Regions from separate parts of the Mesorhizobium sp. WSM4829 genome, predicted to be linked through region 1. Evidence: predicted binding sites of a transcription regulator. Region 1 holds the regulator's gene; each other region holds the start of a gene.
What was found. Region 1 encodes PhoB, which activates phosphate uptake and scavenging genes when phosphate is short. Its sites were predicted from a motif close to TGTCATNNANCTGTCAT; they were not measured.

Region 1 (9,582 bases):
TCGAAGGCAGGGACTGTCGTCGATCTGACGAAGGAACAGGTTTTCAAGGCGCTCGCCAAGAACGTCGCTGTTGACGGCAAGGTCGTCCCCAATCCCTACAAGAACTGGTCGGATGTCGATGCATCGCTTCCCGCGACAAAAATCGAGGTGCTTGGCCCGCCGCCGACATCCGGCACGCGCGATGCGTTCGTCGAGCTCGTCATGGATGCGGCCTGCCAGGAAGAAGTGAAGGCGGCTAACGAAAAGGGCTGCGGCGAGATCCGCGAAGACGGCGCTTTTGTCGAGGCGGGCGAAAACGACAATCTGATCGTCCAGAAGCTGGAAGCCAACCCCAATGCCTTCGGCGTCTTTGGCTTCTCGTTCCTTGACCAGAACGCCGACAAGCTGCAGGGCCACAAGGTCGACGGCGTCGAGCCGACTTTCGAGAACATCGCATCCGGCGATTACGGCGTTTCCCGCTCGCTCTTTGTCTATGCCAAAAAAGAGCATGTCGGTGTCATCCCCGGCATGCAGGAGTTCATCGCCGAGTACACCTCGGATGCTGCATGGGGTCCTGATGGTTATCTGGCCGACAAGGGCCTGATCCCGCTGCCGGACGCCGAGCGCGCCAAGTCGGCCGAAAACGCCAAGGCCCTGAAGGGCATGGGCTCCTGATGTTTCGGGGTCCGAGCCTACCGCTCTGACCCCTCATATCCTAAAGCACAAAGCGCGGGATCTTAGGTCCCGTGCTTTGAGCCGGTGAATGACCGGCAGTCGAGGGGACGTCCCGAATCATGGTCGGTTATCTCGTTGTTCTTCTGGTGGTTCTGGCCGCTGCTGCCTATTGGCTCGGCCGGACCCGCGCTATTGCCAGCGTCAATGGCGACGTCGCGCGACTGCATTCGCTGCCTGGCCAGCATGGCATGTTTCTGGCGCTTTTTGCTGCCGGTCCCGCGCTGCTTGCGATCGTGTTGTGGTCGCTGGTGACGCCGGGAATTGAATCGTCGATCATTGCCGACCGCTTCGCCTCCGAGTTGTCGGGAATGGGCGTCCCGCAGGTCGAAGCTTTCATCCGCGACGCTCGCGCGATGGCCTTTGGCGGGCTTGTCGGCTTCGCCGACTCCACGAAAGAGGCGGCCGCCGCCCTCTACAAATCGGTCCATGCGACCAGCACCTGGATCATCTGGACCGTCGCACTCGTGCTTTCCGCGTCCGGATTTTACTGGGCCTATTCACGCATCGCACAGGCCTACCGGGCGCGCCACGTGGTCGAGCGCGTTCTTCGCGCATTCTTGATCGCCTGTTCGGTGGTCGCGATCCTGACGACGATCGGCATCGTCCTGTCGCTTATATTCGAGTCGCTGCGGTTCTTCCAACAGGTGCCGTTCTACAAGTTCCTGTTCGGCACGCATTGGTCGCCGCAGAGCGCCTTCACCGGCGCGGGAGCCGAGGCCGGGGCGGTCAACGAGGACATTTTTGGCATGGTGCCGCTCTTTGCCGGCACGTTGCTCATCACCTTCATCGCCATGCTGGTGGCTGCGCCTATCGGGCTGATGGCTGCGATCTACCTTTCGGATTATGCCTCCAAAAGCGTCCGCGCGGTCGCAAAGCCGGTTCTGGAAATCCTCGCCGGCATTCCGACCGTCGTCTACGGCTTCTTCGCCGCGCTGACGGTTGCGCCCTACTTCCGCGGTATCGGCGAAAGCCTGGGCCTCAACGTCGCATCTGAATCCGCGCTCGCCGCAGGCGTGGTCATGGGTATCATGATCATTCCCTTCGTTTCCTCGCTTTCCGACGATGTGATCAACGCCGTTCCGCAATCCCTGAGAGACGGTTCTGCCGGCCTCGGCGCGACCAAGTCGGAAACCATCCGCAAGGTGGTCCTTCCCGCTGCCCTTCCGGGCATCGTTTCGGCGATGCTGCTTGCCGTCAGCCGCGCAATCGGCGAAACGATGATCGTGGTCATGGCGGCGGGGCTGGCGGCAAACCTCACGGCAAATCCGCTCGAAGCGGTCACCACCGTGACCGTGCAGATCGTGACGCTGCTGGTGGGCGACCAGGAGTTCGACAGCGCCAAGACGCTGGCAGCCTTCGCACTCGGCCTGGTGCTGTTCTGCATCACGCTTACCCTCAACATCGTCGCTTTGCGCGTCGTCCAGAAATACCGAGAGCAATATGACTGATGCGATCTCGTCATTCGGCGCCGTCGGACGGCCGGTCAGCATTCATACCGACGATGCCGCGAAGGCGCGGCTGAAGGGCCGCTACCGCACGGAAAAATGGTTCAAATGGCTCGGCGCCGCAGCTGTCGCGTTGGCTGGCTTGTTCCTTGTGCTGCTCCTGTCGACGATCGTCACGCAGGCGATTCCGGCGCTGCGGCAGAACTATGTGACGCTGCCGATCGATCTTTCAGCGGCCAAGGTCGACCCGGCGAAACTCGATGAAGTGAACTACGACGCCATCGCTCAGGAAGCGCTTACGGCAAAATTTCCGGATGTGACGAGCCGCCAGGACAAGCGCCTGCTGCGCGGGCTGATTTCCACCGGCACAGGCGTGTTCCTGCGCAAGGATATTGCGGCTGATCCGGGGATGCTCGGAGGAACGGTGGACTATGCGGTTCCACTTGACGATTTTGCTGACCTCTATCTCAAGGGTTTGCTTGCCGACGTCGGTTCGGACGAAGCGATTTCGACAAGCGTCACGCCTTCGGGAACCAGCGGCGACATCGATCTGACCTTCGGCGACGATGCCATGCTGGCGCTGGCGCGCGGCCATGGTGCGACCGAGGGCGAAAACGGCATGTTTACGCTGACGAGCGGCGCGTCGTCGCTGCTGGTCGCGTTTAATGGCGGCACGGTCAAGCTGACCGCGCTGTCGCCTGCGGCCAACGGCACGGTGATCGCAAAAGGCACGGTGATCGAGGCGCTGGACAGCACGGCGCCCGCCGCGAGCGGCCAGGCATTCCTGCGCGTCATCGAGACGCCGGAAGCATCGCGAAAGATTTCGGACAAGGTGATCGTCTGGCTCGACACGCTGAAGAGCGCCGGCCTGATCGAAAGCCGGTTCAACTCGATCTTCTTCTTCACCGGCGCAAGCCGCGAGCCGGAATTGGCCGGTGTCTGGGGCGCGGTCGTCGGATCGTTCCTGACCATGATCGTAACCCTCGCCATCGCCTTCCCGATCGGCGTTTCAGCGGCGATCTATCTTGAGGAATTTGCGCCCAAGAACCGGCTGACGACGATGATCGAAGTGAATATCAACAATCTGGCGGCGGTGCCTTCGATCGTCTTCGGCCTGCTTGGACTTGCCGTATTCCTGAATTTCTTCGGCATGCCGCGCTCAGCCCCGGTGGTCGGCGGCATGGTGCTGGCGCTGATGACCCTGCCGATCATCATTATCGCCTCGCGCGCTTCGCTGCGTGCCGTGCCGCCGTCGATCCGCGAGGCGGCGCTTGGCATCGGAGCGTCCAAGGTCCAGACCGTATTCCATCACGTCCTGCCGCTGGCGATGCCGGGCATCATGACCGGCACCATCCTCGGAATGGCGCATGCGCTCGGCGAAACCGCGCCGTTGCTGATGATCGGCATGGTCGCCTTCATCGTCGACATTCCCGGCGGCTTCACCGATCCCGCAACGATCCTGCCGGTGCAGATATTCATGTGGGCGGATTTCCCGGAAGCGGGGTTCCAGCAGAAGACTTCGGCGGCGATTTTGATTTTGCTGGTGTTTTTGGTCATCATGAATGCCATCGCGGTGATACTGCGCAGGCGCTTCGAGCGGCGCTGGTAAGGAGTAGAGGATATGAACATCATGACGGAAGCCGGCGTCGAGCAGAAACTGAGCAGCGCAACCAACGCCCCTTCGATCAAGATGAAGGGCGAAAAGGTCTCCGTTCACTACGGCGAGAAGCGAGCACTGTTCGACGTCGATCTCGATGTCCGCGAGCATCAGGTGACGGCGTTGATCGGCCCATCGGGCTGCGGCAAGTCGACGTTCCTGCGTTGCCTGAACCGAATGAACGACACCATCGATATCGCGCGGGTGAGCGGCAAGATCACGCTCGACGGCGAGGATGTCTACGACCCGAAAATCGATGTCGTCGAGCTGCGAGCTCGCGTCGGCATGGTGTTCCAGAAGCCGAACCCGTTTCCGAAGTCGATCTACGAAAACGTCGCCTACGGTCCGCGCATTCACGGCCTGGCCAGGACCAAGGCCGAGTTGGACGGCATCGTCGAATCGAGCCTGAAGAAGGCCGGCCTGTTCAACGAGGTCAAGGATCGCCTGCTCGAGTCGGGAACCGGTCTGTCCGGCGGACAGCAGCAGCGTCTGTGCATTGCGCGCGCCATCGCCGTGTCGCCGGAAGTGATCCTGATGGACGAGCCCTGTTCGGCGCTCGATCCAATCGCCACCGCTCGCGTCGAGGAACTGATCGACGAACTGCGCCAGAACTATACGATCGTCATCGTTACCCATTCGATGCAGCAGGCGGCGCGCGTGTCGCAACGCACGGCGATGTTCCATCTCGGCTACCTAGTCGAGGAGGGCGCGACCGACAAGATGTTCACCAACCCCGACGACAAGCGCACCCAGGACTACATCACCGGCCGGTTCGGCTGAGCGGTCCGGCGAATTTCGAACACGAGGACAGCACCATGGGTGAACACACCGTCGCATCTTTCGACGAGGAACTGGAGCACATCGACCGGCTGATCCGCGACATGGACGAGCTCGCCGCCGCGATGGTCGCAGCCTCGATCCGCGCGTTGCTTGCGTCGGACAATGCGATGGCGCAGCGCGTCGTCTCGGACGACGCCATCATGGATGCGCGGCAGCGCGAGCTCGACGACAGCGCCATCACGCTGATCGCCAAGCGGCAGCCGATGGCGCAGGATCTGCGCGCCGTGGTTGGCGCAATCCGCATGGCGGGCGATCTCGAGCGCATCGGCGATCTGGCCAAGAACATAGCTAAGCGGGTTAGCGCAGTCGGGCAGAGCGCGACGCCGCGGAATCTGTCGCACGGTATCGATGCGATGGCGGATCTCGTTCTTGTGCAGCTGCGCGGCGTGGTCGAGCACTATGTGTCGCGCGATGCCGGCGCGTTGAAGGAACTGCGCGCCGACGACCAGAAGATCGACGTGAAATACACGGCGGTTTTTCGCGAGCTCCTGACCTACATGATGGAGGATCCGCGCAACATCACCGCCTGCACGCACCTTCTGTTCTGCGCCAAGAATCTCGAGCGTATCGGCGATCACGTCACCAACATCGCCGAAAACGCCTATTTTGTCGTGACCGGGCAGCAATTGCCGGCGGATCGCCCGAAGCTCGACGAAACGACGATGTCGGCGCCAGCGACATGACAGGAGTGACCGGCCGATGATCGCGCCGCGCATCATGGTGGTGGAGGATGAAGAGCCGCTGGGCGTCCTTCTCCGTTACAATCTTGAATCCGAAGGCTATCAGGTCGAGGTGGTGACGCGCGGCGACGAGGCCGAAATCCGGCTGCAGGAAAACGTGCCCGATCTTTTGGTGCTCGACTGGATGGTGCCGGCGGTTTCCGGCATCGAGCTTTGCCGGCGCCTTCGGGTGCGCCCCGAAACCGAGCGGCTGCCGATCATCATGCTGACCGCGCGCGGCGAGGAGAGCGACCGGGTGCGCGGCCTTTCGACCGGAGCCGACGACTATCTGGTCAAGCCGTTCTCGACACCGGAATTCATGGCCAGGGTCAAGGCGCTGCTGCGCCGCGCCAAGCCGGAAGTGCTGTCCAGCGTGCTCAAGGTCGGCGACATCATGCTCGATCGTGAATCGCACCGGGTCTATCGCAAGAAGAGCGAGATCCGGCTCGGGCCGACCGAATTCCGGCTGCTCGAATTCATGATGCGGCACCCGGGCCGGGTCTTCTCGCGCAGCCAGTTGCTCGACAATGTCTGGGGCGAGACGATCTACATCGACGAGCGCACGGTGGACGTCCATGTCGGCCGGTTGCGCAAGGCGGTCAACAATGGTCGCATGCCCGATGTCATCCGCACCATCCGCGGCGCCGGCTATGCGATCAGGGAAGACTAGCTGATACCTGCGCTTCCGGCGTACCCCAAAGTACGCTCCGCTCCGGATCTCGGAACCCACCATTCTCGACTCGGCCTGACCTGAATCTCAACACACCCCAAGTCGCGACCCGGGAATCCTTCAAGCCACGTTCTTTCCGACCGAGCCGGCTCGTGCCTGGATGCTCGGCGCGAAAATCTCCTGGTCGACGAAGCTTAGCGCCCGCATGGCGCAGCCTTCGCGGATCAGCGGCAGCTCGTTCGGCTCGGTGTCGAAGGAAATCGAACCCGAATGCTGGCCGCCGGCGGTCTGGGCGATGGCCTCGCGCAGCGCCGGCTCGATCAGGTCGAAGGCGGTAGCGCTGGCGCCGACCATGGCCACCGGCGCCGGATCGATCAGCGCAAACAGGCTGCCGAGCCCGAAGCCGAGCGCCTCGCCGGCCTTGCGGTAGGCTTCGCGCTCCGGTCCGTCCGTCTCGCGCGCCCGGGCCGCCAGTGCCCGCATCTCGGCGTCGCTGACATCGGCGACCGGCTCGGCGTTCTCGCTCAACAGCCTTGCGTTGCGCCAGATGGCGTAGTTGCCGGCATAAGCCTCGACGCAACCGCGCCGCCCGCAGCGGCAAAGCGCGCCACCCGGCCGATGGATCATGTGGCCGAATTCGCCGCCTGAGGAGTGGGTGCCGGTGAACAGCTCGCCCTTCAGCACCAGCCCCATGCCGATGCCGTGCGAGAGCAGGATGGCGATGAAGTCATCGCGGTAGCGATCCGGGTGGCGCCAGCGCAGCGCCACGGCCATCATGTTGCAGTCGTTCTCCATGATGGCCGGGATGCCGAACTCGCGTTCCAGAATGTCGGCGAAGGCGATGTTCGTCTGCGGCGTGATCGGCGACCACAACATGGCGCGCGCGTGGGAATCGGTGATGCCCTGGATCGCCAGCGCGATGCGGGCGACGCTTTGGACATCGAGGTCGGGATCTTCGAGCCGGCGCCGGACGATGGCGACACATTCGCCGATCAGCGCGTCGCGCGACATGGTCAGCGTGTCCAGCCGGCGCTGGTCCTCGGCGACCACTTGTCCGGCATAATCGATGACGGCGACCGACAGGAAATTCAGCGACAACACGACGGCCAACACCGCAGCGGCTTGCGGATTGAGGCTGAGGCCGACCTGCGGCCGGCCGCGTTTCAGCGAAACCGTCTCGCTCGCCTTGCTCTCGGCCAGGATGCCTTCCTGGATCAGGTCGGCAGAGATCGCCGATATGGTCGAATGGCTGAGGCCGGTGGTCGCGGCGATCTCGGTCCGCGACGGCTGGCCTGCCCGGCGCACGGCCGAAATCACCATCGCCCGGTTGCGCCGGCGCAGATCGTCATGACGGATTCCCACCGACATTTTTGTTTCCTCCTCATCGCCGCGGCCGCTCATGAATCGGAAGCCGTCGGTAATGTGCGACAAATACTGGCAGAAGCAGAAGGGGCTGTCATTATTTATTCCGAGGCTCGAAAAAAAGCCCCGACAGGACGTCAAAATCCCTCAGAATTGGTGTTGACAGTGCTTCGGCGTTGGACCAGTATTTTTTCGAGGCTCGAAAAAATAGAGCCTTTGTGCCGGCCTTCGGGCCAGTTGGTCGCGCCCTACGCGGCGCAGGGAGGAATATCATGAAGAGATTCGCAGCCGCCATTCTGGCGGGGGTCGCCATGTCGCTGACGCTCGCGTCGGCCGCTCAGGCCAAGGACAAGGTCATTGGCGTCTCGTGGTCGAACTTCCAGGAAGAGCGTTGGAAGACCGACGAAGCCGCCATGAAGGCGGCGATCGAGGCCGCCGGCGACAAATATATTTCCGCTGACGCACAGTCCAATCCCGGCAAGCAGCTGACCGACGTCGAGAGCCTGATCTCGCAGGGCGCCAACGCGCTGATCATCCTTGCGCAGGATGCCTCGGCCATCGGTCCGGCGGTGCAGAAGGCGCTGGACGAAGGCATTCCGGTCGTCGGCTATGACCGGCTGATCGAGAACAAGGACGTGTTCTATCTGACCTTCGACAACCAGGAAGTCGGCCGCATGCAGGCCCGCGAAGTGTTCAAGGTGGCGCCGGAAGGCAATTACGTCTTCATCAAGGGCTCGGGCGCCGACCCGAATGCCGATTTCCTGTTCGCCGGCTCCATGGAAGTGCTCAAGGATGCCATCGACAGCGGCAAGATCAAGAATGTCGGCGAGGCTTATACGGACGGCTGGCTTCCCGCCAACGCCCAGAAGAACATGGAACAGTTCCTGACCGCCAACGACAACAAGGTCGATGCGGTGGTTGCCGCCAATGACGGCACCGCCGGTGGCGTCGTCGCGGCGCTGACGGCGCAGGGCCTGGCCGGATCCGTCCCGGTTTCGGGCCAGGACGGCGACCATGCCGCGCTGAACCGCATCGCGCTCGGCACACAGACCGTATCGGTGTGGAAAGACGCGCGCGAGCTCGGCAAGAACGCCGCCGAGATCGCCTCGCAGCTGGCCGACGGCAAGCCGATGACAGACATTGCCGGCGTCAAGGATTTCACCACGCCGGGCGGCAATGTCGTCAAGTCGCTGTTCCTGACGCCGATTGCCATCACCAGGGACAATCTCAACGTCGTCATCGACGCCGGCTGGATCAAGCAGGAAGAGGTCTGCGCCGGCGTGGCGGCGGGCACCGTCGCGGTCTGCAACTGATCCGCCTTCGCCAAAAAAACCTGAAACGCCGCGGCTTCACGCCGCGGCTTTTTTTTCAAAAGAGTTGTTTTTCCGCGTCTCGCGGGTAATTTCTAGGCTGCTTCCGGCATCCGCGGCAGACGGCAACGGTGGGAGGACATCATGACCGACACGACTTCCAACACGCCGGCTGCCGATCGGGCGCGTGAATCCGAGCTCAGCCCCTTCGGCCGCTTCCTCAAGGCAACCGAGCTCGACATACGCATGTTCGGCATGGTCGGCGCGCTGCTGATCATCTGGGTTGGAATCCACATCCTGTCGGGTGGGCTTTTCCTCACGCCGCGCAATCTCTGGAACCTGTCGGTGCAAACTTCCTCGGTCGCGATCATGGCGACCGGCATGGTGCTGGTCATCGTGATGCGCAACATCGATCTTTCGGTCGGCTCCGTCGAAGGCGTGATCGGCATGGTGATGGGCGTTGCGCAGGCAGAATTCCTCATCCGCGTCATGGGATTCCAGCTTGGAAATCCCTGGATATGGGTCATCGCACTGGCTGCCGGCGTGGTGCTCGGCCTCATGATCGGCGCGCTTCAGGGCTTCATCATCGCCTATCTCGAGGTCCCGGCCTTCATCGTGACGCTGGGCGGCCTGCTGATCTGGCGCGGCATGGCGTGGCTGATGACGAGCGGGCGCACCGTCGCGCCGCTCGATGCCACGTTCCAGCTCATGGGTGGCGGGCCGCGTGGCTCGATCGGGGCGACCGCGAGCTGGATCGTCGGCATTCTCGCCTGTGTGGCCGTCGCCTTGATGCTGCTCAACGGCCGGTCGCAGCGCAAGCGCTTCAAGTTTCCGTTGCGCCCGGTCTGGGCGGAGAGCCTGCTTG
Region 2 (9,582 bases), on a different contig from region 1:
CCCGGTGCGGCACTTCTGTCGCCCGCCTTCGCCGAGGATGCCGGCGAGGAGCCGGAAGTCGCCGGCATCTATGTCATCGGCGACGACGGCGTCCCGTTCCGCGTCGGCTTCACGCTGTCAAACGAGTTTTCCGATCACGTCACCGAGCGCGTGAACTATCTTTTCCTCGCGCATTCCAAGCTGCGCAACGCTTCGTTCGGGCCGGAGATCCTGATCGGCGAGCTGCCGTCCGACGTCAGGGGTTCCTCGCGCATCCTCCGCGACGGCCAGCTGCTGTGGGAAAAACCGTTCCTGTCGGGCGAGGCCAACATGTCGCACACCATCGCCAATCTAGAACATCACCACTTCAAATATTCGGCCTTCCGCCAGCCGGGCGACGTGCATGTGCACATGTTCGGCACCGCGACACTGTCCTTCGCCGACGGCGTCAGGACCGAGGCCGGCGATGTCTTCGAAATCGAGGCCAAGGATTTCGGCCTGCCGCTGCGCAACCCGCTTGAAATCGAGCAGCCGGTGAAGGTGGCGGTGAAGGCGCTGTGACGGCGTGATCTCCCCCCTTGAGGGGGAGATGTCGCCGAGGGCGACAGAGGGGGTCGTCTCGCGTAGAGCGCCAGCCCCCTGCGTCTGCGATAAAGAGAGCCGGGCCCGGCCGGACCGACCCCCTCTGGCCTGCCGGCCATCTCCCCCTCAAGGGGGGAGATTGGCAGCTTCGACCTCTCAATAAATATCGAAGTCGAAATATTTGGCCTGGATCTTCTTGTAGGTGCCGTCGGCGACGATCGCGTCGATCGCGGCGTTGAGCTTTTCGCGCAGCGCAGTGTCTTCCTGGCGCACGGCGATACCGGCTTCGGTCTCCGTGCCCTTGACGTCGCCGACCATCTTGCAGCAGTCGTCGCTCGACTTCTTCATCCAGTCCATCAGCACGAATTTGTCTGAAAGGACGGCATCGAGACGGCCGTTCATCAGGTCGGCGACCGCCTCCTCCTGGGTTGGATAGAGCTTCGCCTCGGCGCCGGCCTTGCCATAGACATCCTGGGCATAGTCGGCCTGGGTGGTCGAAGCCTGGGCGCCGACTGTCTTGCCGGCGAGTGCCGCCGGTTCGGTCGAGGCAATATCGCTGTCCTTCAAGGCCACCAGCGAAAGCGGCGTCGTATAGTATTTGTTGGTGAAGGAGACCTGCTTCTTGCGCTCCTCGGTAATGCTCATGGACGCGATGATGGCGTCGAATTTTTTGGCCTGGAGCGCCGGGATCATGCCGTCCCAGTCCTGCGTGACAAGTTCGCATTCGACCTTCATCTGAGCGCAAAGCGCATTGGTGATGTCGATGTCGAAGCCGACGAGCTTGCCATCCGCGGTGATGGTGTTGAACGGCGGATAGGCGCCTTCAGTGGCGATCTTCAACTTTTCCTGTGCTTGCGCCGACAGCGACCCGACTGACATCGCCAGCATGACGGCTGTTGCTGCCGATGCGATCCATCTTGAAATCTGCATTTTTTGTTCCCCTTGTTCCAACCGTATTGACGGCTAAGACAGCCAAGCACGACCCGTAAGGTCAGGCAAGCATGGTCTGATCATAGTGGGCGATCAGCGCGCGGCGCGAAAATGCTTGGACAGTTTCAGGCCCTGCGCCTGATAGTTCGAGCCGAGATCTGTGCCGTAGAGCGCCTGCGGCCGCTTCAGCATGTGCTCGTAGACCAGCCGTCCGACGATCTGGCCGTGGTCGAGGATGAACGGCACTTCGTGGCTGCGCACTTCGAGCACGGCCCGGCTGCCGGTGCCGCCCGAGGCCGAATGGCCGAAACCCGGATCGAAGAAACCGGCATAGTGGACGCGGAATTCGCCGACCAGCGGATCGAAGGGCGTCATCTCGGCGGCATAGAGCGGCGGCACATGCACCGCTTCCTGGCTGACGAGGATATAAAATTCGTCCGGATCGAGCACCAGTTCGCCGGCGCCGCTCTTGTAGAGCGGGTCCCAGAAATCGACGACATCCTGCGCGGCGCGCTTGTCGACATCGACCAGGCCGGTGTGGTGCTTGCCGCGGTAGCCGACCAGCCCGTCCTTGTCGCCGTCGAGGTCGATCGACAGTGCGATGCCGCCGCCGGAAATGTTCGGCGGCTCGGTGGCGACGAGCGTCTCGGCACGGTGCAATTCGTGCAGCTCGCTTTCCGACAAAAGCGCATTGCCGGTGCGGAACCGGATCTGCGACAGCCGCGAGCCGGCGCGGACGACGATCGGAAAGGTGCGCGGGCTGACTTCGAGATAGAGCGGGCCGTTGTAGCCGGCAGCGATCTTGTCGAACTCGTGGCCGCGATCGGTCATCACGCGGGTGAAGATGTCGAGCCGCCCGGTCGAGCTTTTTGGGTTGGCCGAGGCGGAAATGTTTGCCGGAAGCGCCAGGCTCTCGAGCAGCGGCACGATATAGACGCAGCCCGTCTCCAGCACCGCACCATCGGTGAGATTGATTTCGTGCAGCTTCAGGCGGTCGAGTTTTTCAGCAACCCTGTGGTTGGGGCCGGGCAGGAAGGAGGCGCGCACCCGCCAGGCCTTGTCGCCAAGCCTGAGGTCCAGGCTGGCCGGCTGGACCTGGTCGGCGTCGAGCGCGCGCGGCGACTTCAGCGCGCCCGACTGGTACAGCGCGGAAATATCCTGATCCGGAAGAATGCCTGTCTGCCGCAAAGTCTGGCTCCGCTCGAAGGCCGGGCGTGGTCTCGTCTTGTCGCAGGTTCTTGCCGTGGAACCCGCTGGTACAAACCTCTTAATCATGCCGGCAATTGACGCAAGCGCGGTGCAGGTCTAAAGGATCGTTATCCCGTGGTGATTTGGCCGGTCGGCTTGCAGCCACGTTAAACAAGTCGCTAAAGGACCGTCGGGCCGAAAGGCCGTACGACCGGTTGCGACTTTCGCGGCCGGTTTTTTTGTGTTTGGACCATTTTTTCTGTTTGGAACAAGGTGATGACGAGCAAAACGCGCAACTGGAAGCCTCAGACCGCCCTCGTGCATGCAGGAACGCTGCGTTCCGGCTTCGGCGAAACCTCCGAGGCGATGTATCTCACGCAAGGCTATGTCTACGATACGGCGCAGGCGGCGGAAGCCCGCTTCAAGGGCGAGGAACCGGGCTTCATCTATTCGCGCTATGCCAATCCGACGGTCGACATGTTCGAGAAGCGCATGTGTGCGCTGGAAGGTGCCGAAGATGCCCGCGCCACCGCATCCGGCATGGCGGCGGTGACGGCGGCGTTGCTGTGCAGTGCCCGGGCCGGCGACCACATCGTGGCGGCGCGCGCGCTGTTCGGCTCCTGTCGCTGGGTGGTCGAGACGCTGGCGCCGAAATACGGCATCGAGGCGACGCTGGTCGACGGCACCGACATCGCCAATTGGGAAAAGGCGGTCAGGCCCAACACCAGGTTGTTCTTCCTTGAAAGCCCGACCAATCCAACGCTGGAGGTCGTCGACATCGCAGCCGTAGCCTCGCTTGCCGATTCGATCGGCGCGCGGCTGATCGTCGACAACGTCTTTGCCACGCCCTTGCAGCAGAAGCCGTTGCAACTCGGCGCCCATATCGTCGTCTATTCGGCGACCAAGCACATCGACGGCCAGGGGCGCTGCCTCGGCGGCATCATCCTGTCGGACAAGAAGTGGATCGACGAGAATTTGCACGACTACTTCCGCCACACCGGTCCCAGCCTCTCGCCCTTCAATGCCTGGACGCTGCTGAAGGGCCTGGAGACGCTGCCGCTGCGCGTGCGCCAGCAGACGGAAAGTGCCGGCCGGATCGCGGACTTCCTCGCCGAGCGATCGGAAATTGTCCGCGTCATCTATCCCGGCCGCGCCGATCACCCGCAGGCGGCGATCGTCAAGAAGCAGATGTCGGGCGGCTCGACGCTGATCTGCCTCGACGTCAAGGGAGGCAAGCAGGCGGCCTTCGCCTTCCAGAACGCGCTCGATGTCGTGCTGATCTCCAACAATCTCGGTGACGCCAAGAGCCTGATCACCCATCCGGCGACGACGACACACAAGAATCTGAGCGACGAGGCGCGGGCCGAACTTGGCATCGGGCCAGGCACGCTCAGGCTGTCCGTCGGACTGGAGGACACTGACGACCTGCTCGAAGACATCGAGCAGGCCTTGAAAGCCGCCAGGTAGGGATACGCGCCGAACTGCTGCGCTCTGATCTGCAAAGCAGGCGGGGTCAGGCGCCCGACGGCGTCTCTTCCAATTCCGCAACGGCGCTGGTTTGGATGGTCATCGTGTTGCCGCGCCAGTCGACGGCACCGCTGAGCCAGCCGCGCACCCAGATGGCGGGAAGCATCACGTCCCGCGCAACCATCGCCGGGATCATGCGCAGCGACAGGTGCCAGCCCTTGGCCGAGGCGAGAGCGCATTCCGGCAGATAGGCGACTATCAGCACGGCGATGGCGGTAGCCGGCAGGCTGAAACCGGCGCCTGCTGCCGCAACCAGCGCAAGCACCAGCGGCGGCGCCGCTCCGATCAGGATCTCGGGCGCGAAAAACAGTGGGAAGGTGACGCGACGGAGGCGTGCCCAGCGGGCCTGGCGCGACCAGATTTCGCCAAATGTGCGCAAGCCGAGCGGCTGTTCGAAGGGCGCGGCAACGAGATTGACGCGCAGTCCGAGCCCGTTGACCAGCTTGGTCGCGGCGGCATCCTCGGCAATCTCGGCGGCAAGCGCACGGATGCCGCCATTGGCGTCGAGCAATGGCTTGTTCCACAGCATGCTCTTGCCCTGGGCGAAACCGAGGCCGAGCGCCTCGCCGGCATATTGCCAGCGCGCCTGCAGCGTGTTGAGGAAAGCGCATTCGACCTCCGCCCAGAACCCGTCCGGCCGCGAGCCGATCGGCGTCGAGCAGACGAGGCCGGTGTCCTGCCGCCATGCCGTCATCAGATGCTGGACATAGTCCCTCGGCATCAGGACGTTGGAATCGGCAAGGATGACCCAGTGGTGGCGCGCGGCCTCCCAGGCCTTCACGCAATTGTTGAGTTTCGGATTGCCGCTGATGCGGTCGTCGCCGACCAGCAGCCGGGCCGGCACGGCCGGAAAGCGGGCGATCGCATCCGTGATCGGCCCGACCACCGGGTCGTCGGCATGGGCGACGCAGAAGATGAGCTCATAGTGCGGCCAGTCGAGAGAGAAGGCGCGCTCGAGCGTCTCCTCGGTAAACGGCTCGACGCCGCGCGACGGCACGACGATCGACACCGGCGGCGCCTTGGCGGCTGGCGGCGTGATCCTGCCAGGCCGCTTCAGCTTCAACGAAGCGAGCAGGATGCTGGCGAGATTGACAACAAGCAGAGCTATGGAAAGCAAGGCGGCTGTGACTGTCAATTCCATCAATATCTGGTCGCTCCAGAAAAACCGGCCGCATGAAAGCCGTTTTCAACAGTTCGACAGAATGCTGAGTCGCCCGGCCCTGCACGCCATCCCCGACCCTGCACACCATCATTGTCACGTGTCACTTAAATGACATTGTTGTTCGGCACCTGCGCTTAACAAATTCGGGCAACGATGGCAGACACCGAGGAGACGCACCCCGTTGACCGAACTGCGGAGAGGGTCGAATGTTCCGTCTGCATAGTGTGGAGTGATTTATGTACAGCGCCGTCACGCGCGACATCGAAGTGCAGGTCAGGCCGTTCTATCTGGAAGATCGCTCCGACCCGTCGGAGAACCGCTATGTCTGGGGCTACCAGGTGACCATCGACAACCAGTCGGATGAATTCGTGCAGCTTCTGTCGCGCTACTGGCAGATCACCGACGGCACCGGCCGGGTCGAAGAGGTGCGCGGCGCCGGCGTTGTCGGCGACCAGCCTGAACTCAATCCCGGCGATAGTTATCAGTATACGTCTGGCTGCCCACTCTCGACGCCATCCGGCATCATGGTCGGCCACTACACGATGCGCAACAAGCGGGGCGAAACGTTCGACGTCGCCATCCCCGCCTTTTCGCTCGACCTGCCGGGCACGCGGCGGACGGTGAACTGAGGCTCACTTGGGCTTCTCGCCCCAGGGCGAGGGGCGAGAAACCAAGCTCTGCGAAGGCACCGAGCAGCACTGACGCCGGCTATTGAGCCGCAGCAAATTCCGCCGGGTCGAAGTCATATTGCTTCGAGCAGAATTCGCAGGCGACGTGAATGCCGCCATCCTCGGTGCTATCCTTGATCTCGTCGGCGGAGAAGCCTCCGAGAATGCCGCGGATCTTCTCCCTGGAGCATGAGCACTGGTCGGCTACCGGCACGCCGCCGAAGACGCGCACGCCGTGCTCGTGGAACAGCCGGTAAAGCAACCGCTCGGCGCCGATCGTCGGGTCGATCAGTTCCGTCGGCTCGATGGTGCCAAGCAACGCCAGCAGTTCCTGCCAGGAATTGTCGGCCGGATCATGGATCTCCTCGCGCGGATCGCCGTCGCCACCCGGAAGGTCGGGCACGCGCATGCGTTCGGGCGATTGCGGCAGGAACTGTGCCAGGATGCCACCGGCGCGCCATTGCTCGCGGGCACCGCCGATGCCGGGCGTCAACAGCTTGGCCACCGAAAGCCTGAGATCAGTCGGGATCTGCTCCGACTGCCGGAAATAGGTGCGCGCGGCCTCCTCCAGCGTCTCGCCGTCGAGCTGGACGATGCCCTGATAGCGCTGCGTGTGGGCGCCTTGATCGATAGTCAGCGCCAGCACACCGCTGCCGAGCAGCGTCCGCTGCGAGGTCTCGCCGGCAGACGTCAGTGCCTCCAGCCGGTCGGCGTCGAAGCGGGCATAGGCGCGCAGCGCATGCGGCGTGGAAAAATCCGCCACCAGCATGTCGACCGGCCCATCGGTGCGGGTCTGCAGGATGAACTTGCCTTCGAACTTGAGCGAGGTGCCGAGCAGCACCGTCAGCACGCAGGCTTCCGCCAGCAGGCGGGCGACCGGCTCGGGATAGTCATGACGGCTGAGGATCGCGTCGAGCATCGGCCCGAGCTGGACGGTGCGGCCGCGCACGTCGAGCGGGCCGACCTCGAAGGGCACGACATGATCGTCGCCGGCGTAGCCGAATTCGCCGAGTTTGGGTTGATGTTCAGCCAATTGACGGGTTTCCAACATGACAAAGCTCCGGGGCGCGGCGATGCCGCCCTCCGGGGCGCATGCGTCGAAACGCGCTCGATTTGCGTGATGCGCCTGAGATAGGCATCACGCACTCCCGGATCAAGGCGGCCGGGATCACGGTGACCAGGATCACAGCAGCCCGGATCAAGCGCCGAGGCACCAGGCCAAAACCGCCTTCTGGGCGTGGAGCCGGTTCTCGGCCTCGTCGAACACCACCGAATGCGGGCCGTCGATGACTTCGTCGGTGACCTCCTCGCCGCGATGCGCCGGCAGGCAGTGCATGAACAACGCGTCGGGCTTTGCCTTCGCCATCAGTGCCGCATTGACCTGATAGGGTGAGAAGACATTGTGGCCGCGAGCACGGTGCTCCTGGCCCATCGACACCCAGCAATCGGTAACGACACAGTCGGCCTCGTGGACGGCCTCCTCGGGCGAGCGGGTGAAGTTCAACTTGCCGCCATGCGCCCTCGACCAGTCGACATGCTTCTGCGCCGGCTCGCTGCCTTCCGGCACGGCGACGTTGAGGTTGAAGCGGAACCGCGCCGAGGCCTCCAGCAGCGAATGCAGCACGTTGTTGCCGTCGCCGGTCCAGGCGATGGTCTTGCCGGCGACCGGGCCGCGATGCTCCTCGAAGGTCATGATGTCGGCCATCAGCTGGCAGGGATGGGTGTCGTCGGTCAACCCGTTGATGACGGGGACGGTCGCGTTCTCGGTCAGCTCCAGCAGCCGGTCATGCGACGTGGTGCGGATCATGATCGCGTCGACATAGCGCGACAGCACCTTGGCCGTGTCGGCGATGGTTTCGGAGCGGCCGAGCTGCATCTCGGCGCCGGTCAGCATGATGGTCTCGCCGCCGAGCTGGCGCATGCCGACGTCGAACGACACGCGCGTACGCGTCGACGGCTTGTCGAAGATCATCGCCAGCACCTTGCCTTCGAGCGGTTTTGTCCGCTCGCCGGCCTTCAGCCTCGCCTTTCGCACGACGGCATCGTCCACCATAAGGCGCAGATCGCCCTCGGAAACGGCGGAAAGATCGGTGAAATGGCGAAGGCTCATCTTGGGTCTTCCGACTGTTATTTCGCCGCAGCCGCGGCGATGGCGTCCGACAGGCCCCGGGCGCCGGCGCGGATGCGGTCGAGCGCCTCATGGATCTCGGCGTCGGTGACGGTGAGCGGCGGCAGCAGGCGAAGAACGTTGTCGCCGGCCGGAACCGCCAGCAGATGCTGGTCGCGCAACGCCATGTTCACCTTGGTGTTGGGCGCGGCGCATTTCAGGCCGAGCATCAGGCCGCTGCCTCTGATGTCTTCGATGACATCGGGAAATTCGTCGGCGACACCCGCCAGCCCCTGCTTCAGCAGCAACGCCTTGCGCTGCACATCCTCCAGAAAACCGTCTGCCAGCACCACGTCGAGCACTGCGTTGCCAACCGCCATCGCCAGCGGATTGCCGCCGAAAGTGGTGCCGTGCACGCCGGCGGTCATGCCGACGGCGGCCTCGTCGGTGGCGAGGCAGGCGCCCACCGGGAAGCCGCCGCCGATGCCCTTGGCGACCGCCATGATGTCGGGCGTGACGCCAGCCCATTCATGCGCGAACAGTTTTCCGGTGCGGCCGATGCCGCACTGGACCTCGTCGAAGATCAGCAGCAGATCATGCTGTTCGCAGAGCTGCCTCAACCGCTTCAGCGACTGTGTCGGCACCGGGCGAATACCGCCCTCGCCCTGCACCGGCTCGATCAGGATCGCGGCGGTGTCTGATGTGATCGCCTTTTCGACGGCCTCGATGTCGTCGAAACCGACCTGGTCGAAACCTTCGACCTTGGGGCCGAAACCTTCCAGGTATTTATACTGGCCGCCGGCGGCGATGGTCGCCAGCGTGCGGCCATGAAAGGCGCCTTCGAAGGTGACAATGCGAAAGCGCTCGGGATGGCCCCTGACGAAATGGTAGCGCCGCGCCGTCTTGATGGCGCATTCCAGAGCCTCGGCGCCGGAATTGGTGAAGAACACCTTGTCGGCGAAGGTGGCGTCGGCCAGCCGCTCGCCCAGACGGCTCTGCCCCGGAATCTCGTAGAGGTTGGAGACATGCCAGAGCTTGGCCGCCTGCTCGGTGAGTGCCGAGACCAGATGCGGATGGCTGTGGCCCAGCGAATTCACGGCAACGCCGCCGCCAAAATCGAGATATCGCTCGCCCTTGTCGGTGACCAGCCAAGTGCCTTCCCCATGGTCGAAGGCCAGGGGTGCGCGGGTAAAGGTCTCGAAAAGCGCCGAACCGCTCATTATATGCGTCTCCGGAACCGGAAAATCAAAAAGCCGCCAAAGCGGCGGCCTGTGCGGCTTATCGTGTTTTTCGGCCATGAAGTCAACGAAAACGTCGTGCAAGGACGCACGGCAAGCTTTCCAGCGAGACGCCGGCTCATCAGCGACCGGGCAAGTTGGGGAAAACCGAAAAAACCGATTCGTGTTGGCCCTCGGACTCTTGTCACCGAGTCAGCGCAT
Region 3 (9,582 bases), on a different contig from region 1:
ACATGCAGACGGCCATGCCGAAACTGGCGCGCACCAGCATCAGCTTGCGGCCATAGCGGTCGCCAAGCCGTCCCCACAGCGGCGCGACCAGCGCGGCGGCGAAGAAGGTCGCGCCATAGGCGATGCCGGACCACTGCACAACAGCCGCGTGGCCCTCGGCGCCCAGCTGCTCGACGTAAAGCGGCAGGAAGGGCAACAGCAGAGTCATGGCGACAAGCGTGCTGAACGAACCGGCAAAGCACACGGCGAGATTGCGGCGCCAATGGATATTGTGGGCGCCTTGGGTGGCAGGGTCTTGCGGCATGTCTGTCCTGTCCGGCCGCCTCTCGACGGCATCATTGCACAAGAACTGGCGCGGCCTGCCTGCCAGGGGATTAGCCAGCGTCGCGGGTGATTGCGGTGGCAACCACTTTCGCACTCGCTTCGCGAGCGGCGATGGCGTAAGAGCGGCGATGGAAAACAACCGATTTGAAACACCCGTGACCGTCAAGGGCGCGGCGGGAACCACTCAGCTCTTGCGCACGGCCCGCGAGGCTTCCGACTACCTCCTCAACAACTGGCCCGGCAAGCGCAGTCCAAAGCATCGCGAAGCGCTGCAGGCCTGCCATGATGCGCTGGCCGGCGACAAACCGGCAATGATCGCAAGGCGTGCCTTCATCGCCGCCGCCCGCGAAGTGAACGTTTTCGTCAGCGACAAGGCGCCGGTCTGAAGACGCAGCGAAATCTGATCTGATCCGCCGCGCGGGCCGGGTGCGCTTTTACTAAGGGGCAATCGCTTCAGCTTGCGCTGCCCCCCATTGCCCTGCCCGTCCTCCGCAGCAGCTGCGCTGCAGAGGGTGGGACCGGGCATTTCTCACCGGACGGGAGAAAGCGGCCTGCACCAAGGGTTTCGCCAAACTCCGGCGTTGCAGAAAGCGCGCCAAAGTTGCGGCCAGTTCCCTTCTCGCCGTCACTAGGAAGCGATTGCCCTGCAGTTTACTCTGCGGTTTCCGTTTCGGTCTCGGACGTGGTCTCGTCTTCCGGCTTCGAACGTTCCTTGGCTGCAACCTTGGCCGCTTGCTTTTCCGCCTTCTTGGCAGCCTTCTGCCGGTCGCGTTCCTTGCGTTCCTGGCCGTAATTCGGTGCTCGCGCCATATCTCTTCCTTTCACAATCCCAAAGGTTCTTAGCCCTGCCTAGGAGCATTGGGCTACAAACACAACACCGCAAAGAGCGATCGGCTCCATGGACAGCCAGGCAGGCCGGCTGAACACGGTTCCGTGGCTTGCAAGATAGCCGGCACAATGGTGTAGGAGGGACCGGGGGGGCAAATCCCAAGCCGATTTTTCACCAAGTGACCGATGGCCACCCTTCAAAGAAACGCACAGAAGCTATTCTACTATGCGCGCAATGCCGTGCGCGATATCGCACCGCAGGCGCTGTTCCGCCGCAGGCTCGCCGGGTTGCTCGTGCTCTACAAATATTTCGTGCTCAGCGGCCAGATCGAGCCTGATCCCGAGGTCTGGCGTTTTATCTCAGGCCAAGCCGCCGGCGACCTTCGACCTGGCCCGGATGGATGTCAGATGTCCTCCCGGTCAAGAACCAGATCGGCCGGACCAAACCGGTCTTTTGCCGTGAATTGCTGGTGCCAATAGGGGTAGAGAACGGGCGGGCGGCTCACAGCGTCGAGGCGTGCGCGCTCATCGCTGGTCAGCACCAGGCTGGCTGCGGCGATATTGTCCTTGAACTGCGCTTCGGTCCGTCCGCCGATCACCAGCGAACTGACCGCGGGCCGGCCGAGCAGCCAGGCAAGCGCCACCTGCGCCGCCGAAACGCCATGGTTCTCGCCGATATGGGCAAGCACGTCGACGATCCGCCACAGCCGGTCCTCGTCGCGGATCGGCGGTTCGGTCCAGCCGCTGATCTGGCGGGCGGTGGCCTGGTCGCGGTGGTATTTGCCGGACAGCAGTCCACCGGCGAGCGGGCTCCATACCAGCACGCCAAGCCCCTGGTCGACCGAGATCGGCAGCAGTTCATATTCGGCTTCGCGCGCTTCCAGCGTGTAGTGGATCTGCTGGGTGACGAAGCGCGGCTGGTGCTGGCGGTCGCTGATCCCCAGCGCCTTCATCACTTGCCAGCCGGAATAGTTGGAGCAGCCGACATAGCGGATCTTGCACTGGCTGACGAGCGTGTCGAGCGCGGCGATGGTCTCTTCGAGCGGCGTCGTGCCGTCCCATTCGTGCAGGAAATAGATGTCGATGACGTCGGTCCTGAGGCGCTTCAGGCTCTTCTCGCACTCGCGAATCAGATGATAGCGCGACAGGCCCTCATCGTTGGGACCGTCGCCGATCCGCATGCGCGCCTTGGAGGCGATCAGCACATCGCCCTTGCGTTTGCCGCCGAGCGCTTCGCCGATGATCTCTTCCGAAAGTCCGTTCGAATAGACATTGGCGGTGTCGATGAGATTGATGCCGGCATCGATGCAGAGGTCGATCATCCGGCGTGCCTCGTCGAGATCGGTCTTGCCGACTGCCGAAAATGCGCCAGCGCCGCCAAAAGTCATGGTGCCCATGGTCAGCGTCGAAACCTTCAGCCCGGAACGGCCGAGTGTGCGGTATTCCATGTCAGATCCTCGCGATTGCGTTGAAAAGGGTGCTTTGAAGGTTGCTCGGGGAAACCTGGCATTTGTAGGACAATTCGAGCCGCTTGTCGTGCGTGCCAGGCAGGCTGATCGATCACATCTCGCGGAGTTGGGCGACCGGCGTGCGGGCCGGCTGCAATAAAACCGTCATTGCCGGCCTATATGCAAGTCGGCTCAAGGTGTCCGATCTCGGCCGGCAGGCCGAGGCCGACGCGGGCGTGCACGCGGAGCAGCATAAATGACCGAAGCAAAACAGAATTCTCCCGCCAGGGACTGGCTGGAAGCGGAACTCGCCGACACGCTCGACGAGGACTACGAGCTGGAGATGTCGGAACCGGCGCTGTCGCTCGAAATCGCCAAGATCTACAAGAACGCGCATCCGCCCTCGATGGATCGCCTGCAGTATTTTCGCGACCTGATCACGCTGCAATCCGAATTGATCAAGCTGCAGTCCTGGGTGGCTTACACCAGGAAGAAGCTGGTGGTGGTTTTCGAGGGCCGCGATTCGGCCGGCAAGGGGGGCGTCATCAAGCGCATCACCCAGCGGCTCAATCCGCGCATCTGCCGCGTCGTCGCACTTCCTGCGCCGACCGAGCGCGAGAAATCGCAATGGTATTTTCAGCGCTACGTGCCGCATCTGCCGGCAGGCGGCGAGATCGTGCTGTTCGACCGCTCGTGGTATAACCGCTCCGGCGTCGAACGTGTGATGGGCTTCGCCGAGCCGGACCAGGTCGAGGAGTTTTTTCGCGACGTGCCGGAGTTCGAGCGCATGCTGGTCCGCTCCGGCATCACCCTGGTCAAATACTGGTTCTCCATCACCGACGAGGAGCAGCAGATGCGCTTTCAGATGCGCATCCATGATCCGATGAAGCAGTGGAAGCTGTCGCCGATGGACCTGCAGTCGCGCGTGCGCTGGGAACAGTATACCAAGGCCAAGGAAGAGACCTTCGCCCGCACCAACATTCCCGAAGCCCCCTGGTTCATCGTCGAGGGCAACGACAAGAAGCGGGCGCGGCTGAACTGCATCGATCATCTCCTCAAGCAGATGCCTTATGAGGAAGTGCCGCACGAAGAGATCACGCTGCCCGATCGCGTCTTCAATCCAGAATACGAGCGCCAGGTGCTGCCGCGCGAGCTGTATGTTCCGGAGAAGTATTGAGGAGCACGCCTCTTCTTCCTTCTCCCCTTGTGGGAGAAGGTGGATCGGCGCGCAGCGCCGAGACGGAAGAGGGGTGTTGGAAGAAATGAGGCGCTGGTGATCCTGGCGCTGTGCGCCCGATTTGAACGTAGGTATGCGCCAAGCTGGAACACCCCTCATCCGACCGAGCTTCGCTCGGCCACCTTCTCCCACAACAAGGGGAGAAGGGGGAACTTAACCAGGCTCACGCCCGCTCGATGGTGAGATGCATGGCGTTCGGCGTGCCCACCTGCTCGCTGCAGCGGTAGCCGAGTTTGACCATGTCGATGCCGGCAAAAAGGTTCTCGCCTGAGCCGAGCAGCATCGGCGATATCGCCAGATGCATGTCGTCGATGAGCTTTTCCCTCAGATATTGCCGGATCGTGGCGACGCCGCCGCCGAGCCGGACATCCTTGCCGTCAGCCGCGGCTTTCGCCTTTTCCAGCGCCGAGTGAATGCCGTCGGTCACGAAATGGAAGGTCGTGCCGCCCTCCATGACGATAGGATCCCGCGGATGGTGGGTGAGCACGAAGACCGGCACATGGTAGGGCGGATTGTCTCCCCACCAGCCCTTCCAGGTGTCATCGGGCCAAGCGCCGCGGATCGGTCCGAACATGTTGCGGCCCATGATCCACGCGCCGGTGTTTTCGAAGCCGCGCGTTACGAACGCGTCGTCGGTATCCGTGGTCCCGCCATCTTCGCCGGACATGTTGCGGAAGCTTCGGGTGCCGAACATCCATGTGTGCAGGGCTTCCCCGCCGACGCCCAGCGGCTCTTTCAGGTCCTGGTCGGGACCGGCGCCGAAGCCGTCGATAGATACGGTGAAAGCGTTGACGCGAAGCTTTGACATGAGGACCTCCCTCTAATCCAGTTGTGAAATGCAAGCAGTTGCCTTTTTTTAGCTAGACTGATTGCACTTTGCAAGCGGTATTTCGCCGCCGAGCATAAGCGGCTCGTTTGGCCAGCAACAGGGGCCACCGCAAAGAGGGGTGGTTGCGCAGCAGCTACTTGCGCCGCGACGCCTCGAGGATGCGCTCGACAGCTAGGCGGAGCGCCGCCATGATCTCGGCCAGGATAGGCTCTATCCGGCGGACGGCCATCAGAATACGCGCACGGCCGATCGTTCGATCTCGGCCTTCAACATGGGATGAAGGCTGTCGCGCGTGGTGATGTCGATTTCCGTTGACATCTTCTCTTCCAGAAATTGCTTGATCCCGACCAGGTCGATCAGAGAAAAGCGCCGCGCCCGGTCATAGTCGATGAACAGATCAAGATCGCTGTCCGGCTGCGCATCGTCCCGCGCTGCCGACCCGAACAGATACAGCGAAGTCGCGCCCATGCCTTTGATGGCATCTGCGTTTCTCTGCAACCGTTCGATGACCTCGTTCCTGCTCATGGGTCCATTCTAGCGGATTGCAGCAGAATCCCAAAACGATGCTTACCCCTTCAGCATCGCCGCCACCTCGGGCGCGAAATAGGTGAGAATGCCGTCGCAGCCGGCGCGCTTGAAGGCGAGCAGCGATTCCAGCATCGCCTTGTCGCCGTCGATCCAGCCATTGGCGGCGGCCGCCTTGATCATCGAATATTCGCCCGACACCTGATAGGCGAACGTCGGCATCCGGAATTCGTCCTTCAGCCTGCGGATGATGTCGAGATAGGGCAGGCCGGGCTTGACCATCAGCATGTCGGCGCCCTCGGCGAGGTCCTGCTCGGCCTCGCGCACCGCCTCGTCGGAGTTGGCGTGGTCGAGATAATAGGTCTTCTTGTCGCCCTTGAGCAGGCCGGCGGTGCCGACTGCCTCGCGATAGGGTCCGTAGAAGGCAGAGGCGAATTTCGTTGCGTAGGACATGATCGCCACATCCTGAAAACCATTGGCGTCGAGCGCATCGCGGATGGCGCCGATGCGGCCATCCATCATGTCGGACGGGGCAATGATATCGGCGCCGGCCGAAGCCTGGATGACGGCAGCCGCCGTCACCTGCTCCACGGTCTGGTCGTTGACGATGATGCCGTCACGCAAGATGCCGTCGTGGCCGTGCGAGGTGAAGGGATCGAGCGCCGCATCGGTGATGATGCCGATCTCGGGCACCGCGCGCTTGATGGCGCGCGTGGCGCGGTTGATGACGTTTTCCGGATCGAGGATGTGCGAGCCGGTCTGGTCGCGCAGGCCGAGTTCGACATTGGGGAAGGTGGCGATCGCCGGAATGCCGAGTTTTGCCGCGCGCTCGGCCTCCTTGACGGCAAGGTCGAGCGACAGGCGGAAGACACCAGGCATGGCGGCGATCGGTTCGCGGATATTGTTCCCATCGACGACGAAGATCGGCCAGATCAGATCGTCGACGGAGAGCCGGTTCTCCTGCACGAGGCGGCGCGACCAGTCGGCCTTGCGCATGCGGCGCAAACGGCGACTGCCGGTGATCTCGTCGACGCTGCGCGCGCCGGCAGGCTTTGCTGGGGTGAATTTGTTCATCGCCAAAACTCCGGATTGGCGGCTTTTAACACGAGCCTCCGCCGCTGACCAATGCGGCACGATAGTGCCAGGCACAAGCTGGATACCGGTATACGAGTTCCTGACCGTTGTTGCCGGACAGGATTGCGGCTTGGCATTGACGCAGCCATGCGCCACGCTTTAGCACTTCAGTCCCGGCGGCATTGGGCGAGGGATTCTTCAGGCGATGGATTTTGGCGGCGGCAACGATATCCGCTTCGAACGACTGGGCAGCGTCGGCGTCGTCACGCTGACGCGGCCGCAGGCGCTCAATGCCGTCACCCATCGCATGGTCAAGGCGCTCGACAAGGCGCTGCGCGCCTGGGAGTGCGACGACGGCGTCGATGTTGTCGTCGTCAAGGCCGAGGGCAGGGCGTTTTCGGCCGGCGGCGACATCCTCCACATCTACGAGGCCGGCCGGGCGGGAAAGCCGCCGGTCGATTTCTTCGCCGACGAATACCGGCTGAACGCCCGCATCGCGCGGTTCGAAAAACCCTATGTCGCCCTGATCGACGGCATCGTCATGGGCGGCGGCGTCGGCATCTCGTTCCACGGCACGCATCGGCTGCTGACCGAGAACGCCCAGTTCGCCATGCCGGAAGTCGGCATCGGCTTTTTCCCGGATGTCGGCGCCAGTCATCTGCTGCCGGGCCTTGGCGGCAGCTTCGGCATGTATCTGGCCCTGACCGGAAACCGCATCCGCTATGGCGACGCTCTGTGGTCGGGCCTGGCGACGCACACGATCAAGGCGCAGGACCAGGCCGGCTTTCTCGACCGGCTGGTTGCGAGCGGCGACCCGGAAGCGGCGCTGCGCGGCTTTTCCGTCCCGGCCCGGCGCGAAACGGACAGTCCGACACTGGAAGCCATCGCTCGCCATTTCGCGCAGCCGTCGCTGAGCGACATCATCGGCAGCCTGGAGCGCGCCGCACCCGCAGACGCGTTCGCGGCAAAGACGCTGGCGACGATCCGCACCCGCTCGCCGACCAGCCTGCATGTTGCCTGGCGCGAGATCAGCGCCGGGCTGACGCTGTCGATGGACGAGTGCATGCGGATGGAGTTCCGCATCCTCAACCGCATGCTTGCCGGCCACGATTTCTACGAAGGCATCCGCGCTGCCATCATCGACAAGGGCTCGTCGCCGCAATGGCGGCCGCCAGGCATCGACGACGTCAGTGCTGCCGACGTCGATGCCTATTTCGCTCCGCTCGGCGAACGGGAACTCAAGCTGTGAGCGAGGTCACGTCGAGACGCGTCGTGCTCCAGCCCTCGACGGTCGAGGTCATCTTCGCCTGGTTTCAGCGCGTCATCTCAGCCTACTGTCTGTTGTTCGGGATTTTGTACTGGATCCGGCTGATCGGCTTCTATCCCGGCTCGTTGTGGCGCTTCGACCTGATGCCGGTGCATTGGCAGGTGGCGGCGGTGACGCTTGCCGTCTTCTTTCCCTTCGCCGCCGCCGGTCTGTGGATGCTGGCGTCCTGGGGGCCGGTGATCTGGTTCATCTGCGCGGCGGCCGAGACCGTCATGCATGCCGGCTTTCCCGAACTCTTCGGTCACCGGCCGCTGATCCTCGCCTCGCATGCGGCGGTGGCGCTGCTCTACATCGTCTTTCGCGTGGTGATCTGGATGCAGAAGCGCCGGAGCCGGCAATAGAGCATCGGACCGATGCTCTACAAGAATAGCCCACGCCTGCGGTTGGACGGGGCAAATTACCGCCCGCAATCATTGGCTAAATCTTTAGGTTAATCATCCTTGTTGGGGTGACCCTTCGTTAAGCCTCTTTCGAAACCTATTACCGGTAAGCTCTTGTTAGCCCTAGCGTTTAAGTCGAATTTTATGAGTATTCGATAGTGTCGCGATCAAGGTGAAAAACAAAAAATCACCAGGCGACAAACGAGAGGCAAAGACAATGATCAATTCCCGTCCGGCGGCGAAGACCGCCAACGTATCCGATGACCGCCGCGAGGCGATCCGTTCGCTGTACATGGAATCTCTGCAGCTGGTGGAACGGCTGCACCGCCGCCTGCTTGACGTGATCAAGGACGAATTCGACCGCAACGGCCGTTCCGATATCAACGCCATCCAGGCGCTGCTGCTCTTCAACATCGGCAATTCGGAGCTGACCGCCGGCGAGCTGCGCTCGCGCGGCTATTATCTCGGCTCGAACGTCTCCTATAATCTGAAGAAGCTGGTCGATCTCGGCTTCATCAACCACCAGCGCTCGCGCATTGACCGCCGTTCGGTGCGGGTCTCGCTGACGCCGAAGGGCAGTGAGGTGGCGGAAGTCGTCGCCGGCCTCTACGAGCGCCATGTCGGCTCGATCGAGCAGGTCGGCGGCATCAACACGGAAGAATTCAAGCAGATGAACCGCGCCTTGCAGCGCCTCGACCGCTTCTGGAACGACACCATCGCCTATCGCATGTAAAGCATGTCCATCGCATGCAACCGCGCCACGGGGGCGGTCGGGGGAGCGATCCAAAAGACCGGTGCCGAAAAGCATCGGTCTTTGCGTTTCGTGAGGCCAGCCGATCCAAATCGCGGTCAGGGTCACGTTGCCGCCATATTCCCGGTGGAAGCGAGAATGCGGGTGATGTAGCGGCGCGAGCCAATCCGTCTGCCCGCCAACCGCCGCAGTGAAGGCGCGTCGCGCCCGGCGCGTTCTCGCACAGAAGCGAGTGGGGCATGGTTGGCTAATTGTTAAGGGCGCCGACCTAGAATGCGGGCGGCCTAGCGTGCGGGCGGATCGCCCGGTTAAAAAAATATCTGGAGCGTACATGAGAACCAGTCGCCGTTTCTTCCTTTCCGGAGCCTCCGCGTTGGCCGCGACGATGGTTGCCGGTGGCGCCAGCGCACAGGACGTGATCGCGGACATCCTGAAATCCTCGGGCCGCGGCAACTGGAACGACCAGTTCGACGCCCGCGCCAGCGAGGGCGGCAAGGTGGCCTCGACGCTGCCGATCGTCAGCCTGCAGACCGTTGCGTACACCGAGCAGGCGATCGCGCAGTATCAGAACATTGTCGCGCAGGGCGGCTGGGAGCGGGTCCCGGACACCAAGAAGTTGCAACTCGGCGTCATCGATCCCGACGTGGTGCCGTTGCGCAGGCGCTTGATGATTTCGGGTGACCTGGCGCAGAGCGCCGGCCTTTCAGAGGCCTTCGATTCCTATGTCGATGCGGCGGTCAAGCGCTTCCAGGCGCGTCATGGCCTGCCTTCCGACGGGACCCTGGGCCAATATAGCTATGCGGCGATGAATGTCTCGGCGCAGGTCCGGCTTGGCCAGCTGCAGACCAATCTGCAGCGG

Region 2: the regulator PhoB is predicted to act here: its motif matches at 5,466-5,482, upstream of AC0L17_RS22550 (ceramide glucosyltransferase).
Region 3: the regulator PhoB is predicted to act here: its motif matches at 2,753-2,769, upstream of ppk2 (polyphosphate kinase 2).

What each region holds. Positions count from the first base shown of each region.
Region 1 covers NZ_JBVVQJ010000006.1:159,754-169,335, reverse strand. Annotated here, with positions in the region: gene AC0L17_RS08455 (PstS family phosphate ABC transporter substrate-binding protein) at 1-654, shown strand, start outside; gene pstC (phosphate ABC transporter permease subunit PstC) at 774-2,162, shown strand; gene pstA (phosphate ABC transporter permease PstA) at 2,155-3,768, shown strand; gene pstB (phosphate ABC transporter ATP-binding protein PstB) at 3,781-4,596, shown strand; gene phoU (phosphate signaling complex protein PhoU) at 4,632-5,339, shown strand; gene phoB (phosphate regulon transcriptional regulator PhoB) at 5,356-6,045, shown strand; gene AC0L17_RS08425 (ROK family protein) at 6,166-7,413, opposite strand; gene xylF (D-xylose ABC transporter substrate-binding protein) at 7,680-8,720, shown strand; gene AC0L17_RS08415 (sugar ABC transporter permease) at 8,862-9,582, shown strand, end outside.
Region 2 covers NZ_JBVVQJ010000025.1:55,154-64,735, forward strand. Annotated here, with positions in the region: gene araD1 (AraD1 family protein) at 1-540, shown strand, start outside; gene AC0L17_RS22535 (ABC transporter substrate-binding protein) at 718-1,491, opposite strand; gene AC0L17_RS22540 (2'-deoxycytidine 5'-triphosphate deaminase) at 1,585-2,679, opposite strand; SAM riboswitch at 2,805-2,882, shown strand; gene AC0L17_RS22545 (O-succinylhomoserine sulfhydrylase) at 2,956-4,146, shown strand; gene AC0L17_RS22550 (ceramide glucosyltransferase) at 4,193-5,347, opposite strand; gene apaG (Co2+/Mg2+ efflux protein ApaG) at 5,605-5,997, shown strand; gene AC0L17_RS22560 (Hsp33 family molecular chaperone) at 6,077-7,087, opposite strand; gene argF (ornithine carbamoyltransferase) at 7,235-8,146, opposite strand; gene AC0L17_RS22570 (acetylornithine transaminase) at 8,164-9,363, opposite strand.
Region 3 covers NZ_JBVVQJ010000013.1:117,870-127,451, forward strand. Annotated here, with positions in the region: gene AC0L17_RS15160 (multidrug efflux MFS transporter) at 1-304, opposite strand, end outside; gene AC0L17_RS15165 (DUF982 domain-containing protein) at 453-710, shown strand; gene AC0L17_RS15170 (hypothetical protein) at 976-1,134, opposite strand; gene AC0L17_RS15175 (aldo/keto reductase) at 1,557-2,600, opposite strand; gene ppk2 (polyphosphate kinase 2) at 2,857-3,777, shown strand; gene AC0L17_RS15185 (dihydrofolate reductase family protein) at 4,001-4,645, opposite strand; gene AC0L17_RS15190 (nucleotidyltransferase family protein) at 4,895-5,191, opposite strand; gene hemB (porphobilinogen synthase) at 5,234-6,265, opposite strand; gene AC0L17_RS15200 (enoyl-CoA hydratase/isomerase family protein) at 6,471-7,514, shown strand; gene AC0L17_RS15205 (DUF6163 family protein) at 7,511-7,933, shown strand; gene ldtR (transcriptional regulator LdtR) at 8,190-8,705, shown strand; gene AC0L17_RS15215 (L,D-transpeptidase family protein) at 9,055-9,582, shown strand, end outside.